One region of the Streptomyces sp. NPDC087440 genome, then DNA from elsewhere that is predicted to be linked to it. Evidence: riboswitches for the same ligand, from Rfam matches in the RefSeq annotation. Region 1 holds a riboswitch; each other region holds the start of a gene.

What was found. Region 1 has a riboswitch for cobalamin ahead of metE (5-methyltetrahydropteroyltriglutamate--homocysteine S-methyltransferase). Riboswitches for the same ligand answer to the same signal wherever they lie in the genome.
Region 2: linked by a shared signal. The riboswitch ahead of ACIO3O_RS02615 (FecCD family ABC transporter permease) and the one ahead of metE (5-methyltetrahydropteroyltriglutamate--homocysteine S-methyltransferase) in region 1 are both predicted to bind cobalamin.
Region 3: linked by a shared signal. The riboswitch ahead of cobN (cobaltochelatase subunit CobN) and the one ahead of metE (5-methyltetrahydropteroyltriglutamate--homocysteine S-methyltransferase) in region 1 are both predicted to bind cobalamin.
Region 4: linked by a shared signal. The riboswitch ahead of ACIO3O_RS38545 (cobalamin biosynthesis protein) and the one ahead of metE (5-methyltetrahydropteroyltriglutamate--homocysteine S-methyltransferase) in region 1 are both predicted to bind cobalamin.

What each region holds. Positions count from the first base shown of each region.
Region 1 is NZ_JBIUXN010000001.1:939,600-943,739, reverse strand. Features, by position in the region: gene ACIO3O_RS04280 (response regulator) at 1-167, shown strand, start outside; gene ACIO3O_RS04275 (glycoside hydrolase family 18 protein) at 245-1,618, shown strand; cobalamin riboswitch at 1,722-1,939, shown strand; gene metE (5-methyltetrahydropteroyltriglutamate--homocysteine S-methyltransferase) at 2,107-4,140, shown strand, end outside.
Region 2 is NZ_JBIUXN010000001.1:597,499-601,638, forward strand. Features, by position in the region: gene ACIO3O_RS02610 (M4 family metallopeptidase) at 1-2,117, shown strand, start outside; cobalamin riboswitch at 2,211-2,372, shown strand; gene ACIO3O_RS02615 (FecCD family ABC transporter permease) at 2,475-3,584, shown strand; gene ACIO3O_RS02620 (ABC transporter ATP-binding protein) at 3,584-4,140, shown strand, end outside.
Region 3 is NZ_JBIUXN010000013.1:128,567-132,706, forward strand. Features, by position in the region: gene ACIO3O_RS24790 (precorrin-8X methylmutase) at 1-268, opposite strand, end outside; gene cobG (precorrin-3B synthase) at 331-1,635, opposite strand; cobalamin riboswitch at 1,728-1,865, shown strand; gene cobN (cobaltochelatase subunit CobN) at 1,927-4,140, shown strand, end outside.
Region 4 is NZ_JBIUXN010000030.1:7,227-11,366, forward strand. Features, by position in the region: partial or broken gene ACIO3O_RS38540 (cobyric acid synthase) at 1-1,180, opposite strand, end outside; gene ACIO3O_RS38545 (cobalamin biosynthesis protein) at 1,177-2,127, opposite strand; cobalamin riboswitch at 2,197-2,336, opposite strand; gene ACIO3O_RS38550 (hypothetical protein) at 2,489-2,710, opposite strand; gene ACIO3O_RS38555 (anion permease) at 2,724-3,989, opposite strand.

The DNA of each region.
Region 1 (4,140 bases):
TGGTCGGGCTCGGCCGGTCGAACACGGAGATCGCGGAGGAGCTCTTCATCTCGGTCACCACCGCCAAGACGCACGTCTCCCGCCTCTTCACCAAGCTGGACGCCCGCGACCGGGTCCAACTGGTGATCACCGCATACGAGTTGGGGCTCGTCACCGCACCCGACTGAGCACACCCGACGGGGCGCGCACAACTCTTCATGACCACCTCTTGACCCTGCATGGTCCAGACCAATAGCGTCCGCACATGCGACGAAGACTCCTGAAAGGGTCGGCTCTCACAGCCGCCGCCTGCGTCACTTCGCTCCTCGCCACACTGGCCCCCTCCGCCTCCGCGGCCCCGGCGGTCCCGGCCGCCAAGCCGACGGCCCAGCAGGCCGGACAGCAGGCCGGACACGGTGACACGCCGTCCCTGCGTCGGGTCGGCTACTTCACCCAATGGGGCGTCTACGGCCGCGACTACCAGATCCAGGACCTGGACACCAGCGGCACCGCGGCCCGCCTCACCCACCTCAACTACGCCTTCGGCAACGTCGACAAGAGCGGCAAGTGCTTCCTGACGCCCCTCCCGGGCGAGAGTGACCCGTGGGCCGACTACCAGCGCCCGCTGGACGCCGCCAACTCCGTCGACGGCGTGGCCGACACCGACACCCAGGCCCTCGCCGGGAACTTCAACCAGATCAAGGAGCTGAAGGCCAAGCACAAGGGCCTCAAGGCCCTGATCTCGCTGGGTGGTTGGAGCTGGTCGACCAACTTCTCCGACGCCGCCCTCACCGCCGCCTCCCGCAAGGCCCTCGTCACCTCCTGCATCGACCTCTACCTCAAGGGCAACCTGCCCAAGGACGGCGTGCGCGGCGGCGAAGGAGCCGCCGAAGGCGTCTTCGACGGCATCGACATCGACTGGGAGTGGCCCGGCTCCGAGGGCGACGTCGACACCGTCCACCGCCCCGAGGACAAGCAGAACTTCACCGCCCTGGTGAAGGAGTTCCGCACCCAGCTCGACGCGCTCGGCAAGCAGAAGCGCAAGCACTACGAGCTGTCGGCCTTCGTTCCCACCGCCGACGCGAAGATCGACGCGGGCTTCGAAGTCGCCAAGATCATGAGGGACTTCGACTTCGTCAACCTCCAGGGGTACGACTTCCACGTCAGCGGCGAGAAGAAGACCGCCCAGCAGTCCGCGCTCTTCGCCCGGGGCGACTTCAGCGTGCACGGCACGGTCGAGTCCTGGCTGAAGCGCGGCGCACCCGCCCGCAAGCTGGTCGTCGGCATGCCGTTCTACGGTCAGGGCTGGACCGGCGTCACCGGCGGCGGCAACGGCCTCGGCAAGCCCGCAGCCGGACCCGCCCCCGCCAAGTGGGCGGCCGGTTACGCGGACTACAAGGAGCTCAAGCCCCTGGTGCAGTCGGGGAAGTTCAAGGTGCACCGCGACCTCCTCGCCGGTCACGCCTGGATCTTCGACGGCACCACCCTGTGGACGTACGACGACCCGCTGGTCCTCACCACCAAGGCCGCGTACGTACGGGCCCGGGGCCTGGGCGGCGCGATGGTCTGGTCGCTGGACGCGGACACCGCGGACGGCGAGCTGTACCGGGCGCTGGACCGGGGTCTCGGCCGCCGCTGACCGCTCCGGCACGGGGGTGCACCCGCGCGACGGGCACACCCCCGTGTCTCATGTCACGGTCCGGAATGTGAACTCCGGTCACCGGGCGCCGCCCCCGCCCCCTATGGTGGCCGGTGCAACTGGTTCGCCCTGCCCGCCAGGCAGCGGCGTCGCAAGAGGGAACCTGGTGGGAATCCGGGACTGCCCCGCAGCGGTGAGTGGGAACGACCGCCGTCATACGCACTGGGTCCGTACGGACCTGGGAAGCGACGGCCAGTAGGAGATCTGCCCCGGCAGAAGTGCTCGCGAGTCCGAAGACCTGCCCGTTGCCCGCACCCGACCGTTCGGGTGCGGACATTCCGGTGACCTCGTGGGCGGGTCGGCGTACACATCTGGCGGAACGACCTCTCCCCGTGGCGGAGTTGTCGGGTTCACCGGATGTCGTCATCCCTTCGCGTCCGCGTCCCGTTGCCGGGGTGCTCAGGAGTCATCTCGCGAAGGAGATTTCCGTGACATCGAAGTCCGCAGCCGCGGCAGCACGCGCCACCGTGTACGGCTACCCCCGCCAGGGCAGGAACCGAGAGCTCAAGAAGGCGATCGAGGGCTACTGGAGGGGCCGGGTCACCGCCGACGCCCTGAAGGAGACCGCGGCGGGTCTGCGCCGTACGAACTGGGAGCAGTTGGCCGGGGCCGGCCTCCACGAGGTGCCCACCGGCGACTTCTCGTACTACGACCACGTGCTCGACACCAGCGTGATGGTCGGCGCGGTCCCCGACCGTCACCGCGCGGCCGTCGCCGCCGACGCCCTCGACGGGTACTTCGCGATGGCGCGCGGCAACCAGGACGTGGCACCCCTGGAAATGACCAAGTGGTTCGACACCAACTACCACTACCTCGTGCCGGAGTTGGGCCCCGACACCGTCTTCGCGGCCGACTCCACCAAGCAGGTCGCCGAGCTGACGGAGGCCCTCGCGCTCGGCCTCGCCGCACGTCCCGTGCTGGTCGGCCCGGTCACGTACCTCCTCCTCGCGAAGCCCGCCCCGGGTGTCGCCGCCGACTTCGAGCCGCTGACCCTCCTCGACCGGCTGCTGCCGGTGTACGCCGAGGTGCTGGCCGATCTGCGGGCCGCCGGGGCGGAGTGGGTGCAGCTCGACGAGCCCGCGCTGGTCCAGGACCGCACCCCGGCCGAGCTGAACGCCGCCGCCCGCGCCTACCGCGACCTGGGCGGGCTCACCGACCGGCCGCAGCTCCTGGTGGCCTCCTACTTCGACCGCCTCGGCGACGCCCTGTCGGTGCTCGCCAAGGCCCCGGTCGAGGGTCTGGCACTGGACTTCACCGGCCCCGCCGCCGCCCACCTCGACGCGCTCGCCTCGGTCGGCGGGCTGCCCGGAAAGCGCCTGGTCGCGGGCGTCGTCGACGGCCGCAACATCTGGATCAACGACTACGAGAAGTCCCTCGCCACCCTCGGCACCCTCCTGGGCCTCGCCGACCGCGTCGACGTGGCGGCCTCCTGCTCGCTGTTGCACGTCCCCGTCGACGCGACCGCCGAACGCGACGTCGACCCGCAGGTGCTGCGCTGGCTCGCCTTCGCCAAGCAGAAGACCGCCGAGATCGTCACCCTGGCGAAGGGCCTCACCCAGGGCACCGGCAGCATCACCGCCGAACTCGCCCGCAACCGGGCCGACTTGGCTTCCCGGGCCAACTCCCCCATCACCCGCGACCCTGCCGTACGGGCCCGGGTCGACGCCGTGACGGACGCGGACGGCCGCCGCTCGGCACCGTACGCACAGCGCACCGAGGCCCAGCGCGCCGCGCTCGGCCTGCCCCTCCTCCCGACGACCACGATCGGCTCCTTCCCGCAGACCACCGAACTGCGCACCGCCCGGGCCGACTTGAGGGCGGGACGGATCGACACGGCGGGCTACGAGGAGCGCATCAAGACGGAGATCCGCGACGTCCTCGCCTTCCAGGAGAAGGCGGGCATCGACGTCCTGGTGCACGGCGAGCCCGAACGCAACGACATGGTCCAGCACTTCGCCGAACAGCTCACCGGCTACCTGGCCACCCAGCACGGCTGGGTCCAGTCGTACGGCACCCGCTACGTCCGCCCGCCGGTCCTGGCCGGTGACATCTCGCGCCCCGAGCCGATGACGGTGCGCTGGACCGCGTACGCCAACTCTCTCACCGACCGCCCGGTCAAGGGCATGCTGACCGGCCCGGTGACGATGCTCGCCTGGTCGTTCGTACGGGACGACCAGCCGCTCGGCGACACCGCCCGGCAGGTGGCGCTCGCCCTGCGCGACGAGGTCAACGACCTTGAGGCGGCGGGTACTTCGGTGATCCAGGTGGACGAGCCCGCCCTGCGCGAGACGCTCCCGCTGCGCGCCGCCGACCACGCGGCGTACCTCGCCTGGGCGACGGAGTCCTTCCGCCTCACCACCAGCGGGGTGCGCCCGGACACCCAGATCCACACCCACATGTGCTACGCCGAGTTCGGTGACATCGTGCAGGCCATCGACGACCTCGACGCGGACGTGATCAGC
Region 2 (4,140 bases), 340 kb from region 1:
ATGCGCGCGCCGGGTATCCGGTGCTCCAGTACAGCGGTATCAAGACGTTCACCGCACCGCGCGCGACGGAGGGGAAACCGCCGCTCCAGGCCACGAAGGGCAGCGGCACCAAGCTGGACGGCAAGCCCGTCACCCTCGACGTCGACCACGACGAGACGCGCGGCCTGTACGTCCTGCGCGACCGCACCCGCCTCCCCCAGGACGACGGCTACAACCGCACCCTGTCCACCTGGGACGCCCGCGGCACGTGGGCGAGCGACGTGTCCGGGCGCTGGCCCGAGGGCATCCAGGAGTTCTCCTCCCCCACCCCCGCCTTCGGCACGGACGCCACCGAGGCAGGCGCGGTCGACGCGCACTGGGGAGCGGCCCGCGTCTTCGACTACTTCAAGGACAAGCACGGCCGCGACAGCCTCGACGGCCGGGGCATGACCATCAACTCCCTGGTCGGGATCAGCAGTTACGGCATGCCGTACGTGAACGCCTTCTGGGACGGCCAGAAGATGGTCTACGGCATCGGCGACGAGGAGTACCTCCCGCTGTCGGCCGGGCTGGACGTCGTCGGGCACGAGATGACGCACGCCGTCGTCGAGACCTCCGCGAACCTGGTCTACGCGGGCCAGTCCGGCGCGATGAACGAGGCGATCGCGGACTACTTCGGCAACGCGATCGAGACCGCCGCGTACGACGTCCCCATGTCCGACCCCGACTCAGGCCTGGTCGGCGACCGCCTGTGCCGCACCAAGGGCCCGCGCGACTGCGCCCTGCGCGACCTGGGCGACGGCCGCACCACGGCCGGCTCCTTCGTCGGCGTCGGGTACGCCAACGACAACGGCGGTGTCCACCTCAACTCCACGATCTTCGGCGGCGCCCTGTGGGACGCCCGCAAGGAACTGGGCGCGGACCTCGCCGACCGCATCGTCTACAAGGCCCTGACGCAGTACCTCACCCCGATCGACGGCTTCACCGAGGGCCGCGCGGCCGTGCTGGCGGCGGCGAAGGACCTCCAGGTCACGGCCGCCCAGCAGAAGGCGCTCGCCCGTGCCTTCACCGCGCACGGCATCGTGCCCGGCTGGGAGCAGGCGCTCGGCATCGACTCCGAGAAGCTGTTCGGCCGCATCCACACCGCCGACACGAACCTCGGCGCGGGCGGCGGCTGGTGGGCGGCGTCGAAGTCGAACGAGGCGGGCTCGGAACCGTACTCCGTGTGGGCCGGACGGGTGGACGGCAAGGGCGAGAAGCGCCTGATGAGCCCCAACGACGGCCGCTATCACGTCAATCCGGCCACCGACGGGAAGACGGTGGTCTGGCAGGCGGTGGGCCCCGGCGGCACAGAGGTGCTGTCCCGGCCGATCGCCGGGGGCGTGATCAAGAAGCTGTGGGAGGGCAGGGCCACCGGCAGCTCCCTCGACGTCGACGGCGACCTGGTCGCGTTCGACTTCTACAACCACGGCGGCCGGATGGGCGTGAAGTACCTGAGCCTGAAGGACCCGTCGAAGATCGAGTCCATCGGCGGCGGCACCTACCACCGCGCGCACGGCTCCTCGGCGAGCAACGGCAAGGTGGCCTACCAGGAGCGGCGGCGGGTCGCCCTCACGGAGACTGCTCCGCGCGCCGCCGAATACTCCCTCGCCACACGCCTCCTCACCGTCGCGACCGGCGAGAACACCGTCGTCCGCGAGAACCCGAGCGGCACCAGCCTCGGCCCGACCGCCCTCAACGGCACACACCTCTTCTGGCTGCTGGACGACGGCTCGGCGGAGGGAAGGACGACCCTGCGCCGCTCCGACCTCGCGGGCGCGAACATCGTCGACCTCAGCCCGCAGACCGGGCCGAACGCCCTGAACATGTACGACCTGACGGTCTCGGCGGACACCGTGACGGTCGGCACGTACGTCCCCGACACCGCGATACGGAACGAGTCGACCGGCAAGCTCCACCAGTTCGCGGCCTCGGGCGCGCCGGACGCCCCGGGGACGTACAAGGGCCGTGTCTCCTGCAACCGGGGCGAGCAGATCGCCGCGGCGGCGGTGTCCGGTGCCCAGGTCGTCTGGCTGGACGCGACGACGGGGACGCCGGACGTGGTGACGCGGAAGACGCCGAGGGGGCGTTGCGGCTGATCCTGTACGGCACCCTGTCGCCCGGACCTCCCCGGTCCGGGCGGGAGGCCCCCGGGCCGGGCCGCGAACCAGCGGGGGCCCGAGGTCGCAGCCCCCGGCATCAAGGCCCTCCGTCCACCCCTTAAGCTGCAGGAACTCCGCGGGGGAAGCCGGTCGAAGTCCGGCGCTGACCCGCAACGGTAGGCGGACCCACTGGCTTTGTAGGTGCCACAGGTCCCGCGAGCCCGATCACCCGCGGAGCGAACTGCACGAGTCAATTCGCCGTGGACTGCGAAAGACGCTGCGCCGGGCGTCCCGCACTCCCGGTCCGCTTCGGTCGCCGCAGCCGTGCGGCCCGAGGCGAAAGCGATCCTGCCCGTGGCCACGCCCACCGACCGCCGCCCCGTCACGCCCTCCGCGGCGGCCCGCACCACGTCCGGCCCCGCGCCGCCCCGGCGGCTGCCCCTCGCCCTTCTCGTCCCCGCCCTCCTCGCCGCCGTCGTCCTCTCCCTGGTCTGCGGCGCGGGCCTCGGCGCGTCCGGTCTGACCTGGGCGGAAGTCCTGCGCTACCTCTGGGCGGGGCTGAGCGGCGGCTCCATATCCCCGGACGAGGTCCCCGCGTACACGATCGTCTGGGAGCTGCGTTTCCCGCGCGCCGTCCTCGCCGCCGTCGTCGGCGCGGGCCTGTCCGCGATCGGCATCGCCGTGCAGGCCATGGTCCGCAACGCCCTGGCCGACCCGTTCGTCCTGGGCATCTCCTCGGGCGCGGCCGTCGGCGCGAACGCCGTCCTGCTCTTCGGCGCGCTCGGTGCACTGGGGGTGTGGGCGCTGTCGGCGGCCGCGTTCGTCTCCGCGCTCGCCGCGATGACCCTCGTGTACGTCGTCGCGCGCACCCCGCGCGGGCTCACGCCGCTGCGCCTGGTCCTGACCGGCACCGCCATGTACTACGGCTTCTCGGCCATCACCACCTTCATGGTGTTCGCCGCCGAACGCGGCGAGGCGGCCCGTTCCGCCATGATGTGGCTGCTGGGCAGCCTGGGCGGCGCGAGCTGGGCCTCGGTGCCGATCGCGGCGGGTGCCGTGCTCGCCGGTCTGGCCCATCTCGCCTGGTCGGCGCGCCGGTTGAACGCCCTCGCGATGGGCGACGAGACCGCCGCCGCGCTCGGGGTCGACGCGGGCCGGTTTCGTAAAGAACTGTTCGTCGTGTGCGCGGCCGTGACCGGTGCGGTGGTCGCGGTGAGCGGGGCGATCGGCTTCGTGGGGCTGATGGTTCCGCATGCGGTACGGATGCTGGTGGGCGCCGATCATCGCCGCCTCCTCGCGGTGGCCCCGCTGCTGGGCGCGCTGCTGCTGATCTGGGTCGACGTGCTGTCCCGTACCGTCCTCGCGCCCGTCGAACTGCCGGTCGGCGTGCTGACGGCGGCCGTCGGAGTCCCCTGTTTCGTCCTCCTCATGCGGCGCAAGTCCTACAGCTTCGGGGGTGCGTGATGCGTATCGACGTCACCGGCCTGTCCGTCGAGATCGCCGGTGCGCGGCTGGTCTCGGACATCACCCTGCACGCCGCCACCGGCCAACTCGTCGGCCTGATCGGCCCGAACGGCAGCGGCAAGTCCACCCTCCTGCGCACCGTCTACCGCGCCCTGCGCCCGAGCTCCGGCACCGTCCTCCTCGACGGCGACGACCTGTACGGCATGAGCGCGCGGGAGAGCGCGCGCCGCCTGGCCGCGCTCCCCCAGGAGGCCTCCACGGAGTTCGACTTCACGGTGGCCGAGGTCGTCGCGATGGGCCGCGTCCCGCACCAGCGCGCGATGGCCCGCACCTCGGACGAGGACCGCGACACCTGTGCCACGGCCCTCGCCCAGGTGGGTGCCTCCCACCTGTCCGACCGGGGCTACCTCACCCTCTCCGGCGGCGAGAAACAGCGCGTCCTGATCGCCCGCGCGCTCGCCCAGCAGCCGCGCGCCCTGATCCTCGACGAGCCCACGAACCACCTCGACATCGCCCAGCAGTTGGAAGTCCTCGCCCTGGTGCGCGGCAGCGGCCT
Region 3 (4,140 bases), on a different contig from region 1:
CGGGCAGCCGCTTGCGCGTGACACCGCTGGCGACCATCTGCACGTCGCACAGGATCGGCGCACCGGCGCGCAGTGCGGCGCGGGCGTCGGCCACCACGTTCGGGCTGAAGCCGATGTCCCGCACCAGGTCGACCATGCCGCAGGCGTGGATCATGCGGACCGCGACCTGGCTGACGTCGGCGGGCAGGCCCGCCAGATCCGCCTCGGCGCGGATCGTGGCGAAGGACTGGCGGTAGATCGCCGGTCCGTCCTTCTCGTACTGGTGCACTGTGCTGTCGCTCTCTTCTGCGGACGGGCGGGACGGGAAAACGAAGTCTTCGGGGTACGGGATCAGGCGCGGGCGGCGGTCACGGCTGCGGGCAGCGCCCGTTCCGTGACGGCGACGGGGGAGGTGCGGGAGTCACCGTGCACGACGGACACCTCGTGTCCGTCCGGGGTGGCCACGACGTCGACCCAGTCGCCGTGCGGGTGCCCGCACCGGCGTGCGCAACCCGACCAGTAGACAGGAAGCGCCCCCGCCGGACCCGGGGCGGCCCCCACGGCGGCCGCCGCCAGGGCCCGCACGTCGGACAGCGACTTCGCGCAGCCCGGGCGGCCGATGCACGCCCCGACGCCGCTCCAGGGGGAGTCCGGGCCGGTGACCAGCCCGGCCGCGCCCAGCGCACCGAGCAGCACGGCCGCCCGCTCGGGGGCGACGCCCGGCACGACGACGCCGCGCCACGGTGTCAGGCGCAGCGTGCCGTCGCCGGCACCGCGTGCGGTGTCGGCCAGCAGCCGCCACTGTGCGGCGGTGACACGCCCCAGAGGCGCCCCCACCGACAGTGCCGCCGCACCGGACGCACCCCCGGTCACGACACCGGTGCCGGGCACCGCTGCCTCGCCGGGCCGGGCGGGGGCCGGTGTGCGGGGCGCACCCAGCTTCCGTACCACCTGTGCGAGGAGTACTTCCGGGCCGTCGGGCAGCTCGGCGATCCGCCAGGTGCCCGCGTCCGGAGCACTGTCCAGAAAGGTTTCGGCAGCCACCAGGGCCGCACCTGCCGCCTGCGCACCGGGAACCCGTACCGCATCGGCGGCCCCGCCGACCCGCAGCAGGACGTCGCCGTCACGCCGCGCGAGGAGCGTCACGTCCGCACCCAGGGCGTCCACGTCACCGCGCCCGTCGTCCAGCGCGAACAGGAAGCGGCCGGACAGGGCGACGGCCCGCTCGCTCGCGCACAGCAGCGCGTCCAACTCCGCCAGCCAGGGCCCCACATCGGCGTTCCCCCGGCCGTCGAGACCCGACAGCGGAGAGGCCACCAGATTGCGCACCCGCTCGTGCCGGGCGGACGGCAACAGGCCCGACTCGCCGAGCCGCAGCGCCAGTTCGCCACCACAGTCGGCGGGCAGGGCGCGCAGTTGCGCGTTGCCCCGCGAAGTGAGGTGAATGTCACCCTCGCCGAGCTCCGCGGCCAACTCCCCGAGCACGTCCGCCTGCTCCGCCGTGACGATGCCGCCGGGCAGGCGGACACGCGCCAGCGCCCCGTCGTCCGCACGGTGCAGCCGCAGGGACCCGGGGCACGCGTCACCACGGGTGCGCGGGGAGTTCTCGCCGGGGGCCGACGGCGAAGAGGCTGGTGGGGGCATGGCGGCGAGCATACCGACCCAAGGCCGACTCCTGTTCGACCGCCGGGTGCCGCCCGCTTGACCCGTACGCCTAATATGCCTGGTGGCGGGCCATGCGGTCCGTCGCGTCGCCCCAGGGCGGCAGTCGCCACCGAAAGGCGACAGGGGAGGAAGCCCGGTGCGATTCCGGCGCGGTCCCGCCACTGTGAGCACGGCCCCCGGGCCGTGCGAGTCAGGAACTCCCTTCCGTAGCTTCTCGACTTTCGTTCGAGCAGTCCGAACACCGCCCGGGGCGTGGACACCCCGAGGAAGGCCCGACGCCGCATGATCCTGCTCCTGTCGACGTCCGACACCGACCTGCTCAGCGCCCGCTCCTCGGACGGACCGACTCGCTACCGCTACGCGAACCCCTCCCGCCTCGACCTGGCGGACCTGCCCGCCCTCCTGGACGGCACCGACCTCGTCGTCGTGCGCCTGCTCGGCGGTGTCCGCGCCTGGCAGGAGGGCCTCGACCAGGTCCTCGCCACCGGCAGGCCCGTCGTCGTCCTCACCGGTGAACAGGCCCCCGACGCCCAGCTGATGGCCGCCTCCACCGTCCCCGTCGGCATCGCCGCCGAGGCGCACGCCTACCTGGCGCACGGCGGACCCGCCAACCTGGAGCAGCTCGCCCGCTTCCTCTCCGACACCGTGCTCCTCACCGGCCACGGTTTCGAGTCACCGGCACCGGCGCCCTCCTGGGGCCCCCTGGAGCGCACCGCCCGCGAGGACGTCGAAGGACCCACCGTCGCGGTGCTCTACTACCGCGCCCACCACATGAGCGGCAACACCGCCTTCATCGACGCCCTGTGCGGACAGATCGAGGACGCGGGCGCCCGCCCGCTGCCGCTGTACGTCGCGTCCCTGCGCACACCGGAGCCGGAGCTCATCGACGAGCTGCGCGCCGCCGACGCCATCGTCACGACCGTGCTCGCGGCCGGTGGCACCCGCCCCGCCGACGCCTCCGCCGGTGGCGACGACGAGTCCTGGGACGCGGGCGCCCTCACCGGCCTCGACATCCCGATCCTCCAGGCCCTGTGCCTCACCAGCTCGCGCGCCGACTGGGAGGAGAACGACGAGGGCGTGTCCCCGCTGGACGCCGCCAGCCAGATCGCCGTACCGGAGTTCGACGGCCGCCTGATCACCGTCCCGTTCTCCTTCAAGGAGATCGACGAGGACGGCCTGCCCTCGTACGTCGCCGACACCGAGCGCGCCGCGCGCGTCGCCGGGATCGCCGTGCGCCACGCCCGGCTGCGGCACATCCCCAACGCCGAGAAGAAGCTCGCGCTGATCCTGTCCGCGTACCCGACGAAGCACTCCCGCATCGGCAACGCGGTCGGCCTCGACACGCCCGCCAGCGCCGTCGCCCTGCTGCGCCGCCTCAAGGAGGAGGGCTACGACTTCGGTACGCAGGAGATCCCCGGCCTGGTCTCCGGCGACGGCGACGAGCTGATCTACGCCCTGATCGAGGCCGGCGGCCACGACCAGGAGTGGCTCACCGAGGAGCAGCTCGCCCGCAACCCCGTGCGCATCCCGGCCGCCGACTACCGGCGCTGGTTCGCCACCCTGCCCGCCGAGCTGCGCGAGTCCGTCGAACAGCACTGGGGCCCCGCGCCGGGCGAGATGTTCGTGGACCGGTCCGCCAACCCGGAGGGCGACATCGTGCTCGCCGCCCTGCGGTTCGGGAACCTCCTCATCCTCATCCAGCCGCCGCGCGGCTTCGGCGAGAACCCGATCGCGATCTACCACGACCCCGATCTGCCGCCGTCCCACCACTACCTGGCCGCCTACCGCTGGATCGCCGCGTCCGCCGACGACAACGGCTTCGGCGCCGACGCGATGGTCCACCTCGGCAAGCACGGCAACCTGGAGTGGCTGCCCGGCAAGAACGCCGGTCTGTCCGCCGCCTGCGGCCCCGACGCCGCCCTCGGCGACATTCCCCTCATCTACCCGTTCCTGGTCAACGACCCGGGCGAGGGCACCCAGGCCAAGCGCCGCGTGCACGCCACCCTGATCGACCACCTGGTGCCGCCGATGGCCCGCGCCGACAGCTACGGCGACATCGCCCGCCTGGAACAACTCCTGGACGAACACGCACAGATCGCGTCCATGGACCCGGCGAAGCTCCCGGCCGTCCGCGCCCAGATCTGGACGCTCATCCAGGCTGCGAAGCTGGACCACGACCTCGGCATCGAGAACCGGCCGGAGGACGAGGGCTTCGACGACTTCATCATGCATCTCGACGGCTGGCTCTGTGAGATCAAGGACGTCCAGATCCGCGACGGCCTGCACGTCCTGGGCGGCGCCCCCGCAGGCGAAGCCCGCGTCAACCTGGTCCTCGCCATCCTGCGGGCCCGCCAGATCTGGGGCGGCACCGCATCGCTGCCCGGCCTGCGCGAGGCCCTCGGCCTGGACGAGTCGGCGGCCAAGCGCACCGACGCCGACGCGATCGAGGAGCAGGCTCGTGGCCTGGTCCAGGCGATGGAGGACGCCGACTGGGCA
Region 4 (4,140 bases), on a different contig from region 1:
GGGTCTTCTCGCGGGCGAACCGCACCCGTACCGGCAGCAGGCCCAGCCCCTCGACCAGCCCGGCCCTCGACTCGACCTCGTCCTCGATCAGCTCGCCCAGCAGCTGGAAGCCGCCGCAGATGCCCAGCACCGGGAGACCGGCAGCGGCCCGCCGCGCCAGCGCGTCGGCCAGGCCGCGCTCCCGCAGCCACTCCAGCGCGCGGACCGTCCCCCGCGTCCCCGGCACGACCACCAGGTCCGCGTCGGCCAGCTCCTCGGCCCGGTCCACGAAGCGCACGACCACACCCGGCTCGGCGGCCAGTGCGTCCACATCCGTGAAGTTCGACATCAGCGGCACCGCGCACACCGCGACCCGCAGCACGTCCTCGCCCACCGGCGGCGCCACCACCGACTCGCGGACCGCACCCCGCAGGGACACCCGCAGGCCGTCCTCCTCGTCGATGCCCAGGCCGTGCGCGAAGGGCAGCACGCCGTACGTCTTGCGGCCGGTCAGGTCCTCCAGCATGTCGAGGCCGGGCTCCAACAGCGACACATCACCCCGGAACTTGTTCACCACGTACCCCGCGACCAGCCGCTGGTCCTCCTCCGCCAGCAGCGCCGTCGTGCCGAAGAAGGAGGCGAAGACCCCGCCCCGGTCGATGTCGCCGACCACGACCACCGGGAAGTCGGCGGCCCGCGCGATGCCCATGTTGACGATGTCCGTGCGGCGGAGGTTGATCTCGGCGGGGCTGCCGGCCCCCTCGCAGATCACCGCGTCGTACTGGCTCCGCAGCTCCGCCAGGCACTCCGTGACCGTCCCGAGCAGCGCCTCCCGGTGCCCGCCCTGAACACCCTTCCCGTACGTCTTCCCGCCCGCCGTGCCGAAGAAGCCGCGCGCGCTCATCTCGCCCACCGGCTTGCCGAGCAGCACCACCTGGCTGGACTTGTCGCTGCCGGGCTTGAGGAGGACCGGGTTCATGAGCGCGGTCGGCTCGACGCGTGCGGCCTGCGCCTGCATGGCCTGGGCGCGGCCGATCTCCGCGCCCTCACGCGTCACGAAGGAGTTCAGGGACATGTTCTGCGCCTTGAACGGGGCGACCTTCACCCCCTGGCGCACCAGCCACCGGCAGATCCCCGCCGTGACGACGCTCTTGCCCGCGTCCGAAGTGGTCCCCGCGACCAGCAGTCCGCCGCCGCTCATGCGTTACGTCCTTTCGCGTACGAAAACGCCAGCCGCCCCGCCGCACACGCGGCCAGCGCCAGCACACCCACCCGGCGCGACAGCCGCACCGCACGTTCGATGTCGGGCACGTCCACCGGACGCCCCGTCTCCCCGTTCAGCACCGCCCGGTGCTCCACCCGCCCCGCGTACGACAGCGTGCCGCCGAGCCGCACGCCCAGCGCGCCCGCGAAGGACGCCTCGACGGGGCCCGCGTTGGGGCTCGGGTGCGCGGCGGCGTCGGCGCGCCAGGCGGCCAGAGCGCCCCGTGAGTCGTCCCCGGCCAGCACCGCGAGCGCCGCGGTGAGCCGTGCGCCGGGCCAGCCCGCGACGTCGTCGAGACGGGCCGAGGCCCACCCGTACCGGCGATAGCGCGCCGACTTGTGCCCGACCATCGCGTCCAGCGTGTTCACCGCCCGGAACGCGACCAGCCCGGGCACGCCCCCGACCGCACCCCACACCAGCGCGCCCACCACGGCGTCCGACGTGTTCTCGGCGACCGACTCGACCACGGCCCGCGCCATCTGCTGCCCGTCCAGCGCCTGCGGGTCGCGCCCGCACAGGTGGGGGAGGCGTTCGCGGGCCAGTTCCAGGTCACCGGCGGCCAGCGCCCCGCCGATCGCCCGGGCCTCGCGCCCCAGCGACGTACCCCCGACGACGGACCAGGTGACGGCACCGGTCAACGCGACGGAGGCGGCGGGGGAGCGGCGCAGGAGACGGGAGGCGACGGCGGCGGCTCCGGCGGCCCCGCCCACGCAGAGCAGGGTGTGCAGTGCGCCGCGCGCCCGGTCGTCCTGCCACAGGGCCTTCTCGACGGTGGAGGCGGCACGTCCGAAGAGGGCGACCGGATGTCCCCGGCGCGGGTCCCCGAACACGGCGTCGCAGGCCATCCCGAGGGCGGCGCCGACCGCGAACGCGTACGGGGGCATGACAACGGAACCGCGTGTACCGCAGCCGGGCATGGCGACGTGTCCTTAACTCAGGGTCCGCGCCCTGGTTCGAGGTGACGAGCGGCTGGGAGTTCCTGGCTTCGGCGCGACCCTTCTCGGATCGACCGTGACAGTGGCGGGACCGCGCCGGATTCGCACCGGCTTCCTCTCCATGCCGCCGTATTGGCTCCGGCAGTCCACCACGCCCCGCGAACACCCGTCAACCTGGGGTTGACCTGCGGCAGTCCGGTGTGCGGAGGCCCACACGGGGCGGGCAGGGGGCGCACGCGAAACCGCCCCGCGCACGGGGCGCGGGGCGGTTCGAAGGGGGTGCGGGTCGGGTGACGGGCGGGTGTGCGCGTCAGGCGACGATCAGGAAGATCCCGTACGCCACCGCCGCCGCGCACAGCGCGAAGCAGGCGTACGCGCCGGTGCGGGCCATCGGGGCGGAGCCGCCCGAGGCGGCGGCCGCGGTCTGCTTGGAGAGGCCCACGATGCCCAGGGTGAACAGGCCCACCAGGGCGACGGTGGCCACGAGGCTGACACCGAAGACGGTGCCGAGAGCTGCCCAGTCGATGTTCATGTCGCGTGTGTCCTTAGACCGATGCGGCCGGGCGGACCGGGTCGGCGGTGGGGGAGTGGAGGGTGGTCTTCAGATCACCGGTGGCCGAGTACGTGGCCTCGCTCGGGAAGACACCGGCCGGGGGCGGGGTGACCGCGGCGATGGCCGTGGTGACGACGCCCGCGGGCTCGGCGGCGGCAGCCGTCTCGTCGAGGTCGTCGGCGGTGACCGGCTTGCGGCGCGACAGCGCCCAGATCGCGGCGGACCCGGCCACCAGCAGGATCGCGACGACGGTGACGCCCCACGTGCCCTGACCGGTGAGGAACTCGGCGGCCGCGGCGACCGCGCCCGCGGCGGGCAGGGTCAGACCCCACGCCACGAACATCCGGGTCGCGGTCGACCAGCGGACCACGCCGCCCTTGCGGCCCAGGCCCGCGCCCATCACGGAGCCGGAGCAGACCTGCGTGGTGGAGAGGGAGAAACCGAGGTGCGAGGAGGCCAGGATGACCGTCGCGGCGCCGGTCTGGGCGGCGAAGCCCTGCGGCGGACGCAGGTCCGTGAGGCCCTTGCCCATGGTGCGGATGATGCGCCAGCCGCCGAGGTAGGTGCCGAGCGCGATGGCGACACCGGCCGAGACGATGACCCACATCGGGGGGTTGGCGCCGGGGGCCAGCACGTTGCCGGTGACCAGGGCCAGGGTGATGACACCCATGGTCTTCTGCGCGTCGTTGGTGCCGTGCGCCAGCGAGACGAGACCGGCGGAGGCGATCTGGCCCGCCCGGTAGCCCTTGGCGGTGGCCTTCTCGTCGGTCTTGCTCGCCAGCTTGAAGGTGAGCTTCGTGGCGAGGTACGCGGCGATGCCGGCGACGATCGGCGCGGCGATCGCGGGCAGCAGCACCTTGGTGATGACGACGCTGCCGTTGACGCCGGAGGCGCCCACCGACATCAGGGTGGCGCCGATGAGGCCGCCGAAGAGTGCGTGGGAGGAACTGGACGGCAGGCCGATCAGCCAGGTCAACAGGTTCCAGAGGATCGCGCCGACCAGCGCCGCGAAGATCACTTCTGTCGTGATGCCGCTCTCGTTGATGAGCCCGCCGGAGATCGTCTTGGCGACCTCCACGGAGAGGAAGGCACCAACGAGGTTGAGCACGGCGGACATGGCCACCGCCGTCTTGGGCTTGAGTGCGCCGGTCGAGATGGTGGTCGCCATCGCGTTGGCAGTGTCGTGGAAACCGTTCGTGAAATCGAACACGAGAGCGGTCACGATCACGATTCCGAGAAGGAGCGTGATGTGTTCCATTTACCCAGGCAATCGTTTGAGGTCAGTGGCCGTTGGAACGTAAGCAACCTGAGTGAACGGAAGATGAACTGGATGGGGCATCACGGTGACCCGAAACGCCGCACCGCCGTTCCGCTTTTCACCGGAACGGCGGTGCGGGCGGGTTCTCCCT